DNA from 3 places in the Hydrogenoanaerobacterium saccharovorans genome. Region 2 is predicted to be linked to each of the others. Evidence: predicted binding sites of a transcription regulator. Region 2 holds the regulator's gene; each other region holds the start of a gene.
The links. Region 2 encodes Rex, which represses fermentation and respiration genes when NADH is low (regulators of the CRP and FNR family bind a similar motif). Its sites were predicted from a motif close to ATTGTTAANNNNTTAACAAT; they were not measured.

Region 1 (7,496 bases), 1.8 Mb from region 2:
GTATCAATGTCATCGCGCAGCATAAAATGGTAATTTTGAAATACGCTGTTGACGTTATTGCCGCCAAGCAGTTTGGATATCGTATCGGATACGGAAATCATTTCTGCTAGGTAGCTGTCGATACTGGTTGCCACGTTGTCTGTAATTTGCATGTTGTTTTGCTGTAAGGTACGGTCAATCGATGCATCGAACCGATGGTTCATTACATATACAATCAACAGCATAGCAATTACTGCGATCACGGTGGTGGTTGCAGCAATTAAAATAAACAGGCTGTTCCATTTTAAGCGGGGCAGCATAAAACCGGTTGTCTGTTTCCATTTATTCCAAAATTTTTTCAAGTGCTCCGCCCCTCCTTTTACAATACCTTCAGTATAAGAGAATGAACTGTAATTGTCCATACAATATACGCTTCTCATAGGGTAAAAACGGTACATGCTGTTTTAAAAACCAGTTATCAGATGAACATCCGCCGCTTTACTGTTTGCAAAATTGCAGTTTGTTGTTAATTGAAACCCCGCCCCATGTTATCGAGCCTAAATACCCCGGAGCATTTGAATCATTGGTGTGTCTCAATGATTGCTGGGATGAGGAGGCGCTCCAAAAAGAACGTAACAAAATTATGGAGCTTTCAAAACAGAATGCACGCTGTCATGAGCGCTGCTGCCGCTTTCTTGCCGCAGCCGGCTCACTGCTGAACGATAGCTACCGCATTACAGCAGAGTATGTAGATGCAGGCAAAATTGCACGCTATGCCACTCGCTTGGCAGGCAAAGAGTTCCGCGCGCGCAAGCAGGGCAGGGGAACCGAAACCGTGCGTTTTCTCAGTGCGGTAACGGCGCAGGGCATTACTACATACAAAAACACTCCCCAGGCACTTTGTGAACGCATTTATTTGGTGGAAGATGAATATGGTGCGGTTTCGCGCTTACTGATGAATGCAATCCGTTCGCACGCGCTTGCAGCAGGGCTTGATATTATCTCTTGCTACTGCATTTCGTCTCCTTTTGAAAAGCTAGAGCATGTTCTTATCCCAGAAATCGGTGTAGGTTTCTTAACTGCCAACCGTTATCATCCGTTTGATATCGAATGTTACCGTCACATTCATGCAAAACGTTTTATGGATGCAGAAGGTTTGCGCAGCAAAAAGCAGCGCTTGTCGTTTAACCGCAAAGCTATCGGCGAGCTGCTTGGTGAAGCAAGCAGGCTGCTTGCAGAAGCAAAAGAAGTTCATGATGAGCTGGAAACCTGTTACACAACACATATGGATTTTGATAAAGTGAACGAGAAGTCGACACAACTGCTCAACGTGTTTAAGAGCATTTATCAGTCAAAAAAATAACGCAAAAAGCCCTCACAGAATTATCCGTGAGGGCTTTGTTTAGTGTTAAATCTTACAGGCTTTTTTCCCTTTGGCAGTTAGTTTGGCTTCGCCACGTTTGATGGCAGGAGTGTCAAATAAATATCCCGGTTTGTTTTTACCTTCTTGTACCAAATTGCACAGCAGTGCATAAACAGTGCTTTCGTAGTAAATTTTATAATCAGAGGCTGCGGTTACTGCCAGTGTATAGTTTACCGAAATCAGTTTTTCTTGTAAAAGACGCTGCAAAGCATCGCTGCGTAATTTTACAAGTTCCATCGAATCATTGGCATCTGTAATCCACACATAATTCAGCGCGGTAGAAATAATATCGCGCTCTTTTGAATTTCTAAGCTCAAAACGAGCAATTGGTAATTTGCCATTTGTATTCAAGGTTTTTAAGATTTCTTGTTCCAATTCGGGCATAAGTTGGTTCTCACTTTCTGTTTGATTTGTTAACTATTCCAGTTTAGCATACCCATATGAAATGCGCAATTGTCTTAAATACATAAATTAGTTGAATTTGCTAAAAAGTCAAATAATTTCTATTGATTTTCAATAGATTCATGTTAAAATCGAATTAGGTATTGTGTAACGACGGAGGTGCTTTCATCAGTTTAATGGTAATAAAATCAAATTATGTTAAAAAACATACAAAAAATATTAATTGAAATTTGATTGTAATAAATTCTTAAGAATTTTTTGAGGTAATTTTTAAGATTGGCTCGTTATAATAAGTGACAGATAAAGAACTTAGATTCGCGCAGGAGGTAAATATGAGTTTAGTACAACGTATTTACAACAGAATAAAAGCAGACCGTAACTTGGATAGAACATTAACGATACTTACCGTTGCTATTTTTCCGTTGATGTTGATTTTGGTAGTAGAAAATACCCATTTGCAAAGCTTGCCTGCTTTGCTTCGTTTTATGGTAGGTTCGGTAGGGGTGCTGATATATGATTACTTTTTTGTAGCCATTATTTTTGCGGCACTTTCGTTGATTTTAAGGCAAATTTGGCTTGCAATGTTTATAGAGGGCGGCGTGTTATATGTACTTTCACTGGTAGAGTACTTTAAGTTTGATGCCAACGGTACGCATTTTACACTTGCTGACCTTGTCATGGCAGGCAAAGTATCGGATATCGCCCGATTTACCAAAATTGATATTAATTATGTTATGGTTCTTAACTTAGCCATATTGATTATATATGTGCTGTGGGCTGCATTTTTGCGTATTCGTATTACGATACCGCCTATAAAATCGTGCGCGCTGGGGGCAAGTGCAATTGTATTTCTCGCAGCAATTATTTCTGTGCCCACGCTTTATACCAACATCTATAAGTTGTGCGGTATCGATTATCAACCATCATATAACCCTTACAGCAGCGATGAAGTATTCCAGAAAAACATGCAAATTGCTTTTTTAAGCCAAAACATGTCCGAGCGGATTACACAGAAACTTGATAAGCCGCAAAATTACTCACAAGAGGCAATTCAGGCACTTCTGCCTACGCAAAGCAAGCCCCAATCGGGTGATTTCCAGTCTCCCGATGTAGTCCTCATTATGTCCGAGGCGTATACCGATTTTCGACGTTTTGGCGGCTTACCCATATCGAAAGACACCTATGCCAACTTCGACCGCATTTCACGTGAAGGTTATAAAGGAAAAGCCTTGGTGCCTACTTTTGGGGGGTATACCTGTAAAACAGAATTTGAACTTCTGTTTGGGCTACCTGTAAAAGGCATTGGCAACGAAAACATTCCTCATCAGCTGTTTACCGATGGTAACCCCCGTCCCACTTTTGCATCGTATCTTCAAGAGCAGGGGTATGCTACCAGCTTTATTCACCCGTTTTCAGCCAGCTTTTACAACCGAGACAAGGCATATCGTAGCTATGGTTTTGATAATTTATATTTTGAAGACGATTTTACCGTAAATCAAACCCGCTTGGGCGGTTATATTGATGACAGTACACTTGTGCGCCAAATTCGGACAACATTGGAGCAGAAATCTGACAAACCCAATTTCATTTATGCGGTATCAATGCAAAATCACGGCCCTTACACCGATACAACCAAATACACAGTGAAAGACAACCGTCTTACTGCCGAAGAGCAGGCAGAAGTCGGGCGGTATCTGTACGGTATCAGCCAAACGGATAAAGCCTTGGATGAACTTACGTCTTATTTGAAGACGCGCAGTAAGCCTACTGTATTAATGTTTATTGGCGACCATTACCCTTATTTGGGCAAGCAAGGTGCGCTTTACAAAAAACTTGCTAAATCTATCAACGGTTATAGCCTCTACCAGCAGCCGTATCTGTTGTGGAGCAATTATAGCCATAACTATGCTTTACCGCAAGAGCGGGTTTCGGCATTTTACTTGCCGCACATTTTGGGCGATTATATCAATCTGCCGAAAGACCGTTTTATGACCGATATGCAGCGAATGATGAAGACAACACCCCAATACAGCTTTGATTTAGGGGAGAACAACGCCGATGCAGTGGCATTGCAAGAGTATTCGTATGACCGTACACAAGGCAAAGCCTATTCGGATGATATAAATAAATAATAACGAACGTTTAGAAAAAAAGCAGGCATTCGCCTGCTTTTTTTTATGGTTTCTGTACATAATAATGAACAAGCACAGATATAGCAAATTATACAAAATTTAAGAGATTGTTGTAGTAAACATCGTGATAAACATTGTTAAAAAAATATCAAAAATCTATTGACGAAATAAAAATTGCAAGATATAATATTGTTAAAGAATTAACAAAAAGTTGATTCATAAAAATACCGACCCAGTTCTTTAAAGATATGGAGCCCTTAATTAGTGCTAGGAGGAAAATACTATGGCAGAGAAAAAGGTTCAGGCCCCAATAGAAAAACCCGTTGAGACCAAAGAAATGATTGATACTTTGGTTGCAAAAGCCAATGTTGCACTGCACGAGTATATGCAGCTTGACCAAAAACAGGTGGATAACATTGTTCACGAAATGTCTCTTGCAGGATTAGATGCACACGAGCTGCTTGCAAAAATGGCTGTGGAAGAAACCGGAAGAGGCGTATACGAAGATAAGGTTATTAAAAATATGTTTGCGACCGAATACATTTGGCACAGCATTAAACATCAGCAGACAGTTGGCGTTGTTGATGAAAATGAGATGGAAGGCTATGTGGAAGTTGCCGAGCCTGTAGGCGTTATTTGCGGTGTTACACCTACCACAAACCCTACGTCTACCACATTGTTTAAAAGCATTATTGCAGCAAAAACCCGTAACCCAATTATCTTTGGTTTCCATCCCTCTGCACAAAAATGCTCCGCCGAAGCGGCACGCATTGTTTATGAGGTTGCTGTAAAAGCAGGTGCACCCAAAGACTGCATTCAATGGATTGAATTCCCCTCTATTGAAGCTACCAACTTGCTGATGAATCATCCCGGTGTAGCAACTATTTTGGCAACCGGCGGCCCGGGCATGGTAAAGGCTGCTTACTCTGCAGGTAAACCCGCATTGGGCGTAGGCCCCGGCAACGTGCCCTGCTACATTGAAAAAACCGCAGATATCGAAAGAGCATGTACCGACTTGATGATGTCCAAAACATTTGATAATGGTATGATCTGCGCATCCGAGCAGGCTGTAATTGTTGATAAAGAACTCAAAGATAAATTTGAAGCATACATGAAAGCGAACAACTGCTACTTTTTGAACAAAGAAGAAACCGAAAAGGTTTCAAACTACGTCATAAATAAAGACAAAATGGCTGTTAATGCTGCAGTTGTTGGTAAATCCGCTTACTGGATTGCAGAGCAGGCAGGTGTTAAGGTACCGGAAAAAACAAAAATCCTTATCGCTCCGCTGCCACAGCCTAGTCTCGATTATCCGCTGAGCCTTGAAAAATTAAGCCCCGTTCTTGCTTACTTTATTTCAAACAGTACCGAGCAAGGCTTTGCATATGCTGCTAAAATGTTGGAGTTGGGCGGCTTGGGTCACTCCGCTGTAATCCATACATCCGACAATGCTTTGGCTGAAAAATACGGTACCGAAATGAAGGTTGGTCGTGTTATTGTAAACTCACCGTCTTCTCAGGGTGCAATCGGTGATATCTACAACACCAACACCCCGTCGCTCACCCTTGGCTGCGGTTCTTATGGTAAAAACTCTGTTTCGCAAAACGTTTCTACCATAAATCTCGTAAACAAAAAGCGCATCGCCAAGAGGAGAGTTAATATGCAGTGGTTTAAAATTCCGCCGAAGATTTACTTTGAGGAAGATTCCATCCAGTACCTCGAGAAAATGCCTGACATCAGCAGAGCGTTTATCGTAACCGACCCGATGATGGTGAAACTCGGAAACGTTGATAAAATTCTGTACTACCTCAGAAAGCGCAAGGAATACTGCCACAGCGAGATCTACTCTGATGTTGAACCCGACCCATCTGTAGAGTGCATTATGCGGGGTGTTGACGCGATGGACGCGTTCCAGCCCGATGTAATTATTGCAATCGGCGGCGGTTCTGCAATCGACGCTGCAAAGGGTATGTGGCTGTTCTACGAGCACCCCGACACCTCTTTTGACGGATTGAGGCTGCGCTTCCTTGACATCAGAAAGAGAACGTTCCAGTTCCCCAAACTGGGTAAACGCACACAGCTCGTTGCCATCCCCACAACCTCCGGTACAGGCTCTGAGGTTACCAGTTTCTCGGTTATCACAGATAAGCAAAACGGCAACATTAAGTACCCTCTCGCAGACTACGAACTCACTCCGGATGTTGCAATCATTGACCCGCAGTTCTGTATGTCAATGCCTAAATCCATTACAGCCGATACCGGTTTGGACGTTTTAACTCACGCAATTGAGGCGTATGTATCCGTTATGGCATCCGACTATACGGACGGTCTTGCAATCAAAGCAATTGAACTTGTATTCGAAAACCTTCGCCGCGCATACAACAACGGCAGCGAAGACCGAGAAGCAAGAGAGAAAATGCATAATGCTTCTGCCATTGCCGGTATGGCATTTACCAACGCATTCCTTGGTTTAAACCACTCTATGGCTCATAAGCTGGGAGGCGAGTATCATATCCCTCACGGACGCGCTAATGCTATCCTGTTGCCATATGTGATTGAATACAACGCACAAAAACCCACCAAATTTGCGTCTTTCCCAAAATACAAAAAATTCGTTGCAGATGAGAGATATGCTAAAATTTCAAGATACCTTGGTTTGCCTGCAAAAACCACAGAAGAGGGAGTTGCGTCTCTCGTTAAAGCAATCCGTGAGCTGATGAAAGACCTCGACAGACCAACCTCCATCAAAGAGTGCGGTGTTGATGAGGCAGTGTTTAACAGCAAACTGGAAGAGTTATCTTATAAAGCATTTGAAGACCAATGCACCACTGCAAATCCGAGATATCCTTTGGTGAGCGAGATTCAAGAAATCTACAAAAAGGCTTATTACGGAGAAGCAAAATAATTTACGCCATACCTCTGCTAATATACCCTAACACACAACAGAAAGCGGCATCGACTAAAATCGATGCCGCTTTCTGTTGCCTATATCATTTTTTGCTGTTTTTATCCATAATAGAGTTATTTACCAAAATACCCGCAATACCTATGATGCCCATAAGAAGAAACATTCCAAGCGTTTTCCACCATTCACCATCTATAATCGTTTGTCCGGCATAAGTGGATGTGATGATTGACGGTATACGGGCACAAATGGATATGATAAAAAAATCGCGTGGCCGTATTTTAGTAAGAGGTGCCACATAAGTAAGAATGTCCTTTGGCGTACCGGGTATAAAAAAGAGGATAAAGGTGATCATCTCCAACTTTTTGTTGTCGTTTAAAAACGACAGCTTTTGCACTTTTTCTTTACTGAACATCCATTCAACAAACCCCCTGCCCAATGCACGTACCGAATAAAATATGATACAAGTACCAATGGTTAAACCCACCATACACAACAGCAACCCGCCCCACGTGCCGTAAATTATGCCTGCAAGTAATTCGACAGGTTCACCGGGAAATACGGCAATTACTACTTGCAATATTTGTATGCCCAGCATAACGAAGGCGCCTTTCCATCCCAATGATGAAATGTATGTTTTAAATTCATTACGCAC
Region 2 (7,496 bases):
TCGATTTGCGAGGGCAAAGATATTTCTATCAACGTTATTTCAAAATCGGGCACCACGACAGAACCCGCTTTGGCATTCCGTATCTTCCGTGAACTGCTTGAGAAAAAATACGGTGTTGACGGTGCAAAAGGCAGAATTTACTGTACCACCGACAAAGCCCGCGGAACACTCAAACAGCTTTGCAATGAACAAGGGTACGAAACCTTTGGCATCCCCGATGATGTAGGCGGAAGATTCTCGGTACTTACTGCGGTTGGTTTATTACCCATTGCTGTTGCAGGCATTGACATTGACGCCATTATGAATGGTGCGGCAACGGCCCAGAAAGAACTTGACAACGATGATGTTTCTTCCAACGATTGCTACCGCTACGCGGCCATTCGCAACTGTTTGTATCGCAAAGGCAAAGCCATAGAAATGCTGGTGAGCTACGAACCTGCTTTTACTATGATGGCAGAATGGTTCAAACAACTGTTTGGCGAGAGCGAGGGCAAAGAAAATAAAGGTTTGTTCCCCTCCTCTGCAACTTTTTCTACCGACCTCCACTCCATGGGTCAATACATCCAACAGGGTGAGCGTATTTTAATCGAAACCGTGATGGATATTAAAAAACCAAAATCCGATTTATACATTGATAATGATGCAGCCAACGCAGACGGGCTCAACTTCCTTTCTGGGCAGAATATGTCCGTTGTAAACAGAAAGGCGCTGGAAGGCACCATCTTAGCACACACAGAGGGCGGTGTTCCCAACATCGTGCTTGAGCTTCCCGAAATCAACGAACACGAGTTTGGCTATATGGTTTACTTCTTTGAAAAAGCATGTGCCATCTCGGGTTACACATTGAACGTAAACCCATTCGATCAGCCGGGCGTTGAGAGTTACAAAAAGAATATGTTTGCTTTGCTTGGCAAACCGGGTTATGAGGATATGAAGGCTGAATTGGAAGCAAAATTAAAATAGGCAACACACAACATTCGCCGCAGGGCGATACCAAATATAATAAAAACTGGGAGGAATAAAACATGATTAAGCTCATCGTGGGTAACAAAGGCTCCGGCAAAACAAAAACACTCATCAATCAGATTAATGCCGCCGTTAAAACAACCACCGGTAATATCGTATGCGTTGAGAAAGGTCTTAAAATGACATACAATATCGATCATGCTGTCAGATTGATTGATATCGAAGATTATAAGGTTGAGGGCTACAAGGCGTTTTATGGTTTCCTCGCAGGTATTTTTGCAGGCAACTATGATATTTCTGAAATCTTTGTAGATGGCACGCTGAAAATAGGCGGCAAAAATTACGAAGAGTTTGCTGCTTTTATAGAAGATTTGAATGCACTTGTTGAGGTAAGCAAAGCATCGATCATCTTTACAGTATCTTGCGACGCTGCAGAACTTCCCGAAAGCGTTAAAAAGTATATCGTATAATAAAGCAAATCACTAAAACAACTTACAAATGATAGCGTAAAAACGAGGATGGCTAGCCATCCTCGTTTTTGTTTGCCTGTTCACCTGAGGCAACATAAATTTCCTCGGTAATCTGCTGTGCGGTTTGCAACTGTTCAATTGCATCTGTCACCCTATTGAACAATACGGTATACATTTTTTCATAATCCGGCATCTTTTTCCCTCCAATTTAAATGTTATACATGCAATTTTACATAATATATTATGTAAAGTCAATACATCATATATGTTGTACGTATAATTTTATTGGAGTGATATATTTATGAAAACATATATAGAAATAATTAGGGAATTGCGTGAGGATAATGATTTAAAGCAGGAAGCTATTGCAAAAATATTGGGAACATCGCAACAGATGTATTCCCGTTACGAAAAGGGACTAAACGAAATGCCTATTCGCCATCTCATTATGCTTTGTAAGTTTTATAATGTGAGCGCTGATTATATTCTTGGGCTAAAACAGGATAAGAACTAAAACGAAGGTGTTTGGATGTATAAAAATAAAGCCGTCGACGGTAGAAATAATATCTGTGGTAAAAATGTAGCGCGAATACGTAAGAGTTTAAACCCAAAAGTGTCACAGCGAATGCTTGCTGATCAACTGCAAATTCAAGGGCTTGATGTTGACAAAAATGCAATTCAAAGAATCGAAAACGGAGAACGCTTTGTCACCGATATTGAATTGGTAGCACTTGCAAATATACTAAATGTTTCTCTTGAGCTACTTACAAATGCAAAGCATTGACCTTTGGCTGCAATAATGATTTACAGTAAAGCGTGGTGTAAAGCATGAAAATGTATTTTGAGGTGCTCAGAGAATTACGCGAAGATAACGACTTAAAACAAGAAGCAATAGCTAAAGTTCTAGGAACCACACAGGAAGTTTATTCGCGGTACGAAAATGGAATTAACGAATTGCCAATTTGCCATTTGGTTACCCTTTGCAAATTTTATAATGTGAGTGCTGATTATATTCTTGGACTAAAACAGGATAAGAACTAAAAACGGCTGTGATTGATTCATCACAGCCGTTTTGCATTTATATATTTTTGTTCCCTTCGGCAGGGCCGTCTGGGCTATCCAGGTCTTTTACCTTATAGCACAATGTCATCAGGCTATCGCCGAGGTGAACATTTTCTACCGCTACATGTGGATGATTCATATTGATATCATAATGCGAATAATTCCAAAAGCCACGCACGCCAAGTTCTACCAGCTTATCGGCAATGCGCTGTGCCGCTTCTCGGGGAGTACATAAAATAGCAACATCGGGTTTATTTTTTATGCAGAAATCTTCCATCTCGTCCATATCCATAACGGCTATATCACGAACAACGTCACCAACGACCTTCTCGTTGCTGTCAAACAAACCAATCAGTTCATAGCCTCTGCCATCAAACGTCATATGGTTTGCAACTGCTCTGCCAAGGTTACCCACACCGATAAGGATGGTTTTATAATTCTGATCCAACCCAAGAATATGGCCGATTTCGCCGTACAGTGCCTCGACGTTGTAACCATAGCCCTGTTGGCCAAATCCGCCAAAGCAGTTTAAATCCTGCCTGATCTGCGACGCGGTAAGCCCCATGCGGGAAGAAAGCTCGCGCGAGGAGATTCTATGTATGCCATTTTTCAAAAGTTCGCCAAGAAAACGGTAATATCTCGGCAGTCGCCTGATAACTGAGATAGATACCTGTTTGCTCATTGCATTCACCTTTTCCAACTTATTTACAGAGTCTCAATCGTGCTCATAACATAATTACCGAATTCTTCGCAGGTAGCCCCGGTATCGCGCCCGGTAATGGCCAGTTTTTTCTCCTCATACATGCAAATATCCAAAGCTCTTTCCAGTTTGTTTGCCTCGGTTTGGTGATCGATGTGCGAAAGCAGCATAACCGCCGCGCGCAGCATTGAACAAGGGTCTGCAAAGCAGCCTCTTCCCTCGTCCATCATTCTGGGTGCCGAACCGTGAATTGCTTCAAACATTGCATAACGCTTGCCAAGGTTTGCACTGCCCGCGGTACCTACACCACCCTGCATCTCTGCGGCTTCATCTGTAATAATATCGCCGTACAGGTTTGGCAGTACCATAACCTGAAAATCTTTTCTGCGCTTGGGGTCAATCAATTTGGCAGTCATAATATCAATGTACCAGTCATCGGTTGTGATGTCGGGGTACTCTTTTGCTATATTTTGGCACAGTTTTAAAAATTTGCCGTCGGTTGTTTTTACAATGTTTGCTTTTGTTACGATAGAAACACGTTTTTTGCCGTTTTTCTTTGCGTAATCGTAAGCAAGGCGAGCTATTCTTTCGGTGCCTTCGGTGGTGGTTACCGTAAAGTCAAACGCAAGCTCATCATCCACATTGGTACCGCAAGAGCCAAGTGTATAGGCACCCTCGGTGTTTTCGCGGAAGAATGTCCAATCAATGCCCTCCGAAGGCACTTTTACCGGACGCACGTTTGCAAATAAATCAAGCTCTTTTCGCATTGCAACGTTGGCACTCTCAATATTCGGCCATGGGTCGCCCGCACGCGGTGTGGTTGTAGGGCCTTTTAGGATAACATGGCACTCTTTGAGTTCTGCCAGCACATCATCGGGGATTGCCTTCATGCATGCAACACGGTTCTCGATGGTGAGGCCATCGATTTCGCGGAACTCTATTTTGCCTGCTTTTACTTCATCTGCCAGCAGATAACGCAAAACACGCTCCGCCTCGTGGGTAATAACCGGCCCAATACCGTCGCCGCCACATACGCCAATGATAATCTTATCCAGTTTTGAGTAATCCACAAAATCTTTTACTGCTTTCATGCGCTCAACTCTGGCAAGCTGCGCTTCAACCAAAGCGGCAAAGTGTGCCGCCGCAGCCTGTACTTTTTGTTCCATACTGACACCCCTGTTCTGTGTTGGTTATTCTGTATTACAATCAGTTCTTATATTAAACTATTGTTAAATCATTGTCAACGAAAAAACGCATTACACAATAATGCTATCGTGCAGTTTACGCTACAAGTGCTGCAAGATAACCTGCCACTACAGAAAGCACTACAAGCACAACAACATATGCGGCAATTGTTTTGGGTTTAAAAACACGGCTGAGCAGTACCACTTCGGGTATCGATATTGCCATTGCCCCCAGTGCAAACGCCAAGGTTGCCGAACGATTGATGGGCAGCAAAAGTTGTAGCAAAGGCAATATGGCAAACACATCTGCATGAATGGGTGCACCCACGATGCCTGCAAGCAACGGGGATAACACATTGTTTTGGCCGATCACTGTATTGAGTGTTTCTATGGGTACAAAGCTGATGACAGCACTGGACAGCGCAACACTCAGCACCATATAAACCCATGTTTGGCGCAAGATATGTGTGACATTATCTACACAATAGCCCACCCGTGTTTTTGGCTCATGATGGCAGCACTCGGTATGAATATGGCAGTTTTCATCATGGCAATGGTGGCCATGATGGTGACCTGCTTCGTAGCTTATGATATTTTCTTTACCGGCAAACGGACGAATAAGAATAGAAGTAAGCACTGCGATTAACAGCGATACGGCGATATAGATTCCACCAAACTGCACACCCATAGTGGAAAACATAGCAACTACCGTGCCCACATTGAGCAAAGCTGCGGATGTTAAATAGCAAAGAGCTACTTGAACCGGTACCCCCATCGAAATCAGCCCCATCACCACAGGGATGATGGTACAGCTGCAAAACGGAGAAACCACACCCAGAGCCAATGCAAGCAGATAACCCCATACACTGCCCAATGCCGAGAGCTTTTTTTGCAAGCGGTCAAAAGGGATATAGGTTTGCAGTAACGACACTGCAAACATGACTACGATCAAAATCAAAAACAAGTTGATGGTATCAGCCATAAAGTGCAGCAAAAATTCTGTCCACTCATGCGGTAAGCCCATCGATTCAAAAAATGCTTCCAGCATGCTGTCCAAAGCGGATTCATGCTGATGTAAAAGGGTTAATTCAAGTTTCATACAATATCTTCCTTCTTGCGGCAATGCCGCGGGCTTTTCGGGCAATGGCCACCCCGTTACACTGCATTTGCGCGCCGGAGAAAACTGCCTTACGTACAATATTTTTTTGTATTGATGATACGGCGAAGTTTATGCTTTAATGGTAAACAATTCATCCTGCCCAATACCAATTTTTCGCAGCATATCCAATGCGTAGTCCAAATCACACGTATCTTCTGGTTGGTGGCAATCGCTGCCCAAAGAAAATTTCACTCCGGCAACGTGTGCCTTTCGTATCAAATCCTCATCCGGGCAATGCCACAGGCCGCTAATTTCTATTGCAACTGTATATTTTTTGCAAAGTTTTACAACTTCATCCTGCCAGTCCGAGAGGTACTTTTGCCCCATCAAGGTATCGTAAAAGGGGTGCACCGTGCAATGCCCCAAAATATCCACTCTTTGGCATCTAAAATCAAATTCCAGTATCTGCAAAATTTGTTCGAGATAATGTTTTGCTTCATCGGCTGTAAAACTGCGGTTATAAGGCGGCGCACCCGCATCGCCTGCGCGGGCACAAAAATAGGGCCCCAGTTCCAACTTCTCTCCATTTAAGTCTTGCACAGAATGCACGCTTGCAATCACATAGTCCACACGTTCATCCAGTTTGTGCGGCAAAGTAAAATTTTCACCGAGGTTTGCCTCTACACCATGCAGTACGTTATAGCGGTCAAGCTCATCCAAATAGTGTTCTACATCGCGTAAAGTCAGCATTTTACAGCAGAAGATATGGTCTGAAATGCCCAGCCCATAGCCTTTTTTCTCTGCCGCATCCAGCAACTGCTGTGGGGTTTTTGTCCCGTCCGACAGCACGGTATGTGTATGTAGGTCGAAATACTTCATTGTATCATCCTTTGTGGGAAATCCCGTTTGTATTTATTTGCATATCCTACAAATTCAATAGATTTGATTGATAAATGCTTTAAATTTTATTATAGCACAAAATTGCAAAGAGCAAAATAAAGATCAGAGCATAAATATGTTCTGATCTTAAAAATTACTGTTTCGGAGGCTCTTCTTTGTTAGGCGCTGCTTTTTTCTCTGCATCCAAGAATTTTTTCAGCAACTCGGTTCTGCCGGACACTGCCTGCTCTATATTATAATCAATAAAATTAATATCCTTTTTCTCGGTCAACCCATCGGGGTCAGAAAGATCGGTGCGTACCGTACGCAGCCCAAACTGCTGTACCAGCGTTTTTTGAAAATCTTCGCCGCTTACATAATCCACAAACTGCTGTGCCATCTCTTTGTGTGCTGCTCCTTCTACAATCGCACTTACCTCCAGTGCAGCGGTGGTTCCCTCTTTGGGGTAGGCAATGCCAATCAAATTCTCATACCCGGCATCAAGATATTTTTTTACACTGCTCTCAAGCGTTATACCAGCAGCGAACTCACCCTCGGCTACTTTTGCGTAAACATCCGAAATACCATCGAGCATCTTGCCGTCAAGATTCAGCGCAAGCTTTTCGATATATTCAGGTCCTGTCTCTTTTGTCTGCGCCATAACACACAGTGCGGTGTAGGAGGTGCCCGATTTTTCGGGGTTTGCAAAAGCCACCCAGCCGTTGTAGCTGCTGTTTATCAGTGTTGCCCAACCCTCGGGTGCTCTTGTGGTCTGTTCTTTGTTGTACATCAGCACAATGGGCATGGGAGTAAGCGGTGTAAAAAGCTTGTTTTTGCTTGCAAATTTACTGTCAATAAAACTGCTCTCGGTTGATTCATAGGCAGAAAACAGCGTTTTAAACTGATGCACAACCTCTGCTCCTGCACCAAACAGTACATCTGCCTTGGGTGTATCTTTTTCTGTGTTCAGCTGCTGAATTAGGGCATCGGCGCTGTCACACACCACTTCGGTTTTTATGCCTGTTTTCTCCTCAAATCCTGCAACGGCAGCATCCAGCAGCTCTTGCGGCAACGGCGAATAAATAGTAAGCACATCGTTTATCGGTGCTTTTTCGGGCATATCTACCGGTACTTCT
Region 3 (7,496 bases), 340 kb from region 2:
GGATTCCAGAATATTTTTAACTGCCATATCTTTATAACCGTTTGCATAATATACATTTGCCAAATCCAACAGCACGCGATTGCTGTCAATCAGGTTTAAAATGGGTAAACTAGTTTCAAAAATATCGAGCTCTTTTACTTTTAGCAGCTCAGATAGTATATTAAAGATTTTTTGGCTTGCTGTTTTATCAAACGAACAAGATTTCTTGTTTAGAAAATAAAGCAATACTTGCTTCTCTGTTTCGTTTGTTAAGCTTTGTATGATCCCATTGCATTTTTTGGTATTCAACTTACCGGCGAAACAACATAGCGTAAGATATTCGAGTAATTTTTCTGTTCTGTTTGGCAAAATACCCTGATGAGAGCTTGCTTCGATTATTTTCAAAAACTCAGTGTAAGCAGACTTGTAATCTTTTTTATAGAAAAGCAGTTTTCCTTGCAGAAAGTTTTTGTCGTTCTGATAATCAGACTGATTTTCAATTCTCTTAAAATACCGTTCTGCCTCATCATATAACCCTTCATGAATTAACACGTCAACTATCACCAATACATTGGTGATATAATAACTATCCGAAAAAAGGTTCTCTAAATTTTTACCCACATCTTGCTTGTTGGGCAGCATTTTATTTAAGATTTGACCTATCTTATAAATGATATCATATCGTTTACTATTAATTTGCAAAGCCCGAATATAACAATCCAAACAATTCGCCCAGTCATCCAACAAATAATAAATTTGCCCTAAATCGATTAGCGGCTTAAAATTGTGGATATCGTTTAAAAAAGTAAGGTTTTGCGGCGCCGCACCCATTTCAATGCATTTTTTAAAGCTTTCAATAGCCAAGGTATAGCGTTTGAGCATTTTATATATGATGCCCTTGTAATACTCGTAATCTGTACAAGCAGGGTAAATTTTAAGCGCTTCTGACAATGCCAGAAGACTTTCTTCGTTTCTTTGCAGGCAATTCAGGCAAACCGCCCTTCGGAATAATAAATGGGGGCAGTACGCCAAGGTAATGTCTTTGTTTGCATATGCTTTTTCGTAATATTCCAATGCTTTGTTGTGATCATGCTGGCTGATATATTCGTTGCCCATATTAAACAGCTGAAATGCATCGTTGGGGTTATAATCAAGCAGCTTTTGGATGATGGGGATGTTTCTTTCGTGTTTGTTTTTGTGAATTAGATTGGATAGTAGATACCCGTAATGGAGTACCCTAATATCTGTAAGTTCAATTTGAAAGTCGATGCTTTTACGGATGGGAACCAATTGCTCATGGATTGCGCCTTCGTAATGAAAAGTCTTGTTTTTAAAAAGCCTCAGCCCGGTATGCATATTATAGAATTCTTCCGAGTTTTCATTGGTCAAATTGTGGAACACTAAAGTCAATCCGTTTGCTTTTGTCGTCTGAATCTTTTCTGTAAGAATTTTCAAGTCATCTTTATAAACTACCTCATCGGCATCCAATACAAGTATCCAATCTCCGGTTGCCTTTTTAAGCGCTTCATTTCTCGCATTACTAAAATTATCATCCCATTTGTACGAAAAAATTTTAGGATTAAAGCGCTTGGCAATATCCAAAGTATGATCGGTTGATCCGGTATCTACAATAATAATTTCATCAACTGCATCGGCAACGCTGTTTAAACATTTTTCTATATATTTTTCTTCGTCTTTAACGATCATACAAAGGCTTAAAGTTTGCATAGTATACCCCTTTCTGTGTTTTGGGTTTGAAAGAAAAGACCGCAGAGCTAAAAATTAGCACTACGGTCTTTCTTAATTCATTTATGCCTGACCGTTAAAATAAGCAATGAACGATGCGATAGTTGTACCTAGATTGTATTGCAGCTGTGCATACTGTGCAAAAGTGTCGATAACAATATACGCGCCTTCGCCGTTGGGCACAACAACATTGTCGTGGCTGGGGTCATTCATATAGAATGTCCCATCGGGGCTTAATTGCAGAGAAACAGTAATTGGGGCAGTTCCGGTGTTGTTAATAAACATCGTTGCTGTACGCAGGGTTGAAATATTTTTATCTGCGAAGATGACATCTGTCCCCTGTACGTTGGTAAGGGGAGCTGAATCGGAAGTGAAGTTGTTGCCGATAACCGTCATATTAAGGCTGGAGTTGGCAATGGTAACAGAGTTACCAACAGTAACCGTACCGCCTACTGTTAGAGAAGTGTTTGCAATGGTAACAGGGTTGGAAACAGTCACGTCACCTGCAACAACCAAGCTGGCGTTTGCAATAGTAACCGTACCGCCTACTGTTAGAGAAGTGTTTGCGATGGTAACAGGGTTGGAAACAGTTACGTCACCTGCAACAACCAAGCTGGCATTCGCGATGGTAATCGAGTTGCCGACAGTAACCGTACCGCCTACTGTTAGAGAAGTGTTTGCGATGGTAACAGGGTTGGAAACAGTTACGTCACCTGCAACAACCAAGCTGGCGTTTGCGATGGTGATAGAGTTACCAACAGTAACCGTACCGCCTACTGTTAGAGAAGTGTTTGCAATGGTAACGGGGTTGGAAACAGTCACGTCACCTGCAACAACCAAGCTGGCGTTTGCAATAGTAACCGTACCGCCTACTGTTAGAGAAGTGTTTGCGATGGTAACAGGGTTGGAAACAGTTACGTCACCTGCAACAACCAAGCTGGCGTTTGCGATGGTGATAGAGTTACCAACAGTAACCGTACCGCCTACTGTTAGAGAAGTGTTTGCAATGGTAACAGGGTTGGAAACAGTCACGTCACCTGCAACGACCAAGCTGGCATTCGCGATGGTAATCGAGTTGCCGACAGTAACCGTACCGCCTACTGTTAGAGAAGTGTTTGCAATGGTAATAGGGTTGGAAACAGTCACATCACCTGCAACAACCAAGCTGGCGTTTGCGATGGTAATAGAGTTACCAACAGTAACTGTACCGCCTACTGTTAGAGAAGTGTTTGCAATGGTTACAGGGTTAGAAACTGTTACATTACCTCCTACCGTTAATGTGGTATTTGTAACGGTAACTGCCATTGCGGCGGCAGCTGCGATCAAAAGCTCCCCATCAGAGTTGAGCTGTAATTGTTGCAAAGTGGAGGTGTTTTGATTATAGCCGTAAACACCTGCGGATAATTCCGAAGCAGTTGTATTAAAAACCAAAGAGTTCATCTTTATTTTCCTTTCAATTTCTTAGACGTTTAAAGTGTCAACCTTAAAGGCTAGACACACTGCATTGTATGAAGAAAATATTTATTCAGTTACAAACACGAAGTTAACCGACAAAATCAACTTCAGCTAAAATAAGATTTTTGCATAAATCTTTGCTCTGTAAGCTAAAAAAACAGCTTGAGTTGCAATAAGCTGTTTTGTAAATTATCTGTATATAATTGATGTTGGCGCGTTCACTATTTAAAAGCAACAAGATAGCCGAATCTTCCAAAACCTTTTGCCGGTGCTAGCCATAACGTGATTTTGCAAAATAATTGACAAGTTAAAAATCGTATGATATTGTTACGAAAAGGATTTTTTGAGAGTGTGAAGATGAGAAAATTAAAATTAGCACAAAAAATATCACTATTGGTAGTTGTGATAGTGATGATTTCTGTGGGCATATCCATATATGTGGCAGGCCAATACAATATCAAAAGCTTGATGGAAAAGGTTAAGGAAAATACACTGAACACCGTGCAAATTGTAGCCATGTCGCCCATTATCATAGATGGGATTGCAAATAAAGAGTCGCAAGAAATTCAAAAGTTTGTAGAAACCACGCAGCAGCAATTGAAAAGCATCGACATTATTGTAGTGGCAGATGTAAACGGCAAAAGGTACGGCCATACCAAATCAAACCGTGTTGGAAAAATGTTTTCGGCTTATGACAACGACAGGGCTGTTTTATACGGCGAAACATATGTATCAGAAGGCCCAGGCACGTTAGGCCCCTCACTGCGCGCTTTTACCCCAATTACCAATCATGACGGTAAAATTTTGGGCTTTGTTATGGCGGGAACATTATTGGACAGCATTGCAAAAACAAAACAAGACATTGCCTTGATTATGGTGCTTTTTATTTTGATGGGATGCTTCATCGGGGTGCTGGGGGCAGTGTATGTATCCCGTTACATTAAAAAAAGTTTGCTTGGTTATGAGCCGGAGAATATTGCCAGATTGTATCTTGAGAATAAAGGGATACTTGCGACGGTTCATGAGGGCGTTATTGCAGTGAACCAAGATTACGTGATTACGCTGATTAACGAGCAAGCGATGCGCTATTTGGGCATTTGCAAGGATTTTGTGGTTGGTAAAAACATAAAAGAAGTTTTTCCGCAATCAAAATTGCCTTTAGCAATGGAACAGCAAACGGCTATGCTCGACGTGCCTTATGCCTTGCAGGACGTGATAGTCGTTTCGAATAATGTCCCAATTCTCTCCGAACAAAACATAGTAGTGGGCGGAGTTTCGTCTTTTCGTGACCAAACCGAAGTAAACAAGCTAGCCGAAGAAATTACCGGCGTAAAAAAAATAGTGGATTCCCTACGGGCAACCACGCATGAATTTAAAAATAAACTTCATGTCATTTTAGGGTTTATCGAAACAAACAATACCAATAAAGCAAAAGAGTATATAGGCACGATTAATAACCAGATTCAATCAAACATCAGCAACGTGCTGAATATGATTTTCGAACCAACAATATCCGCTTTGTGTATTGGAAAGTGCCAGCGCGGAAACGAGATTAAAGTTGATTTTCATCTGCATGAAGATTGCTATTTTGAGAATAGTTTCAATTTTGATGTCAATGCGCTTGTTGTGATTATTGGCAATTTAATCGAAAATGCAATGGACAACCTGGAATACCTGGATAAACAGGACAAACAGGTAGAATTGTATCTGAATGATCAGGATAACCAGCTTGAAATCGTTGTTAAAGATAACGGCAGGGGGATAGAAGATACTCGCAAAATATTTGAAAAAGGCTATACCACCAAGCAAAAAAGCAGGGGATACGGACTTTATTTGGTAAAGCAAAATGTTGAAAAATACAACGGTTCAATTAAAGTAGATACAAAGTTGAACGAAGGTTCTGAGTTCCATATAATTTTCAAGCAGGTGAAACATAAATGATACAAGTGCTCATTGTAGAAGATGACCCTATGGTGGCTCAAATTAATAAGGAATACATTAAAAATATCGAACATTTTACAGTTCAGGCAGTGGCAGAAAACGGGGAAGAGGCACTCGCTTATTTAAAACAGCACAAAACAATTGATTTGCTCATACTGGATGTATTTATGCCAAAGATGAATGGAATCGATTTTTTACAAGAAATTCGTCAAGAGTTTAACCAAGTAGATGTTATTTTTGTAACAGCCGCAAAAGACAAGCAAATTATACAAAGGGCTTTGCAGTTGGGCGCGGTGGATTATTTAATCAAACCGTTTACGTTCGATAGAATTAAAATAGCTTTGCAAAAATACTTGCAGCGTTACAAATTATTTCAGACAAACGCGGTATTAAATCAAGATAATTTGGATGAATTGTTTGAGAATAATCAACCGCTTGAACTGCCGAAAGGCATTCATCCCATCACTTTGCAAAAGATACAGGATGCCATTCGATTATCATCGACCGGAATATTGGATGCGCAGGCAATTGCAAAATCACTTGGGATATCCATGGTAACCTTGCGATTATACTTAGACTATTTGGTGGATTGCAAAAAGTTGTGCAAGGGCACTGTGTACGGTAAGGTTGGGCGCCCAAAAATCAAATATCATAAAAAGACGATGCAGTGAGAAATTCACTGCACTTTTTTTATTTAAAAAACCCCTAATAAACTTTAAAAACAACACAAATCATTCATATTATGTTATTTTTATAACAATCGATTAAATGAGGAGAGTATCTATGTTAAAAAAATTATGCGCTTTCAGTCTTGCAGCCTTATTGGTATTAAGCGGTTGTTCAAGCCAAGTAAAGCAACAGTCGCAGCCAGAAACAGCAGAAGTTCCCCAAAAGCAAGAAAGCTATAAAAGTGACATTGTTATCATTGGTGCAGGTGGCGCAGGTATGACAGCAGCCATTGAAGCCAAAGATGCCGGTGCAAATGTAATTGTGTTAGAGAAAATGGCATATGCCGGCGGCAACACAGTTCGTGCAAAAGGCGGCTTGAATGCTTCTGAAACAAAACCTCAGAAATCCCTTGGCATTGAAGACAGTGTGCAAACCTTTATTGATGATACAATGAAGGGCGGCAAAGAAATCAACGATTTATCGCTGGTAACTTATCTGGCACAAAACAGCTCAGCTGCAATTGATTGGCTGCTGGGAATCGGTATGGATGTGAACGGTGTGGTTGCTGCTGCGGGTGCTTCCAAACCCAGAATGCATCGCCCTGTTGACGGCTCCAGCATTGGTAATGTGTTGGTATCGGTTCTTACAAAAAACCTTGAGGACCGTGGAATTGACATTTTGTATCAGACAGAGGCAACTGAATTGATTGTTGAAAACAATGCGGTTACCGGGGTAAAAGCAAAAGATGCAAAAGGCAACGAGCTTACATTTAATGCCGATGCAGTAATTGTTGCAGCAGGCGGTTTTGGTGCAAACGAAGAAATGTATGCATCCTATCGCCCCGACATAAAAGGCTTTATTACAACCAACCATGCCGGTGCAACGGGTGATGGCATTCGTATGTCAGAAAAAATCGGTGCTGCATTGGTAGATATGGAACAAATTCAAACACATCCAACCGTTGAGCAAACAACGAACGAAGTTATTTCAGATTCCGTTCGCGGTATCGGCGCAATTCTTGTAAACGAAAAAGGCGTACGCTTTACAAATGAGATGTTGACAAGAGATGTGTTATCTGCAAATATTTTGGCTCAACCGGGTAAATATGCTTACATTATTTTTGACCAGAATCTAAGAAACAACATGAAAGCAATCGAAGAAATGGTTGAAAAAGGCATTGTTACCGAGGGCAAAACCCTAGAAGAACTCTCTGCAACCTTAAAGGTGGATGCAGCAGCAATGACAAAAACCCTTGCTACTTGGAATAAAGCAGTTGCAGATAAAAAAGACGCTGAGTTTGGCCGCGATACCGGCATGGATGCAAGTTTGGAAATGGCACCGTATTATGCGGTTAAAGTTGCACCCGGTGTACACCATACAATGGGCGGTATTAAAATCAACACCAATACAGAAGTGCTGGATACGAAAGGCGCTGTAATAAAAGGCTTGTATGCTGCCGGCGAGGTTACAGGCGGTGTACATGGTGCAAACCGTTTGGGCGGTAACGCTGTAGCAGATATTACTGTTTTTGGCAGACAAGCAGGTAAACAGGCTGCTCAGTTTGCTTTGGCAAATGGCGCAACCGAATTGGTAATGCCTAAAGTAGAAAGCAAAAAAAGTACAGCCGGTACAGCAAGCTATAAAGATGGTGTGTACACAAAAACCGCAAAAGGCAATAACGGTGATGTTACTATAGAAGTGACAAT

Region 1: the regulator Rex is predicted to act here: its motif matches at 4,125-4,144, upstream of adhE (bifunctional acetaldehyde-CoA/alcohol dehydrogenase).
Region 3: the regulator Rex is predicted to act here: its motif matches at 5,863-5,882, upstream of EDD70_RS02710 (flavocytochrome c).

What each region holds. Positions count from the first base shown of each region.
Region 1 is NZ_RKRD01000001.1:2,061,965-2,069,460, reverse strand. It holds gene EDD70_RS09640 (cache domain-containing sensor histidine kinase) at 1-341, opposite strand, end outside; gene EDD70_RS09635 (hypothetical protein) at 500-1,342, shown strand; gene EDD70_RS09630 (hypothetical protein) at 1,388-1,786, opposite strand; gene EDD70_RS09625 (LTA synthase family protein) at 2,137-3,936, shown strand; gene adhE (bifunctional acetaldehyde-CoA/alcohol dehydrogenase) at 4,220-6,841, shown strand; gene EDD70_RS09615 (TVP38/TMEM64 family protein) at 6,927-7,496, opposite strand, start outside.
Region 2 is NZ_RKRD01000001.1:237,579-245,074, reverse strand. It holds gene EDD70_RS01120 (glucose-6-phosphate isomerase) at 1-963, shown strand, start outside; gene EDD70_RS01115 (hypothetical protein) at 1,026-1,436, shown strand; gene EDD70_RS14845 (hypothetical protein) at 1,489-1,629, opposite strand; gene EDD70_RS01110 (helix-turn-helix domain-containing protein) at 1,738-1,950, shown strand; gene EDD70_RS01105 (helix-turn-helix domain-containing protein) at 1,966-2,220, shown strand; gene EDD70_RS01100 (helix-turn-helix domain-containing protein) at 2,265-2,477, shown strand; gene EDD70_RS01095 (redox-sensing transcriptional repressor Rex) at 2,515-3,180, opposite strand; gene EDD70_RS01090 (isocitrate/isopropylmalate family dehydrogenase) at 3,204-4,364, opposite strand; gene EDD70_RS01085 (permease) at 4,480-5,481, opposite strand; gene EDD70_RS01080 (PHP domain-containing protein) at 5,611-6,360, opposite strand; gene EDD70_RS01075 (extracellular solute-binding protein) at 6,515-7,496, opposite strand, start outside.
Region 3 is NZ_RKRD01000001.1:574,491-581,986, forward strand. It holds gene EDD70_RS02690 (glycosyltransferase family 2 protein) at 1-1,707, opposite strand, end outside; gene EDD70_RS02695 (DUF6385 domain-containing protein) at 1,789-3,165, opposite strand; gene EDD70_RS02700 (ATP-binding protein) at 3,538-5,121, shown strand; gene EDD70_RS02705 (response regulator) at 5,118-5,792, shown strand; gene EDD70_RS02710 (flavocytochrome c) at 5,905-7,496, shown strand, end outside.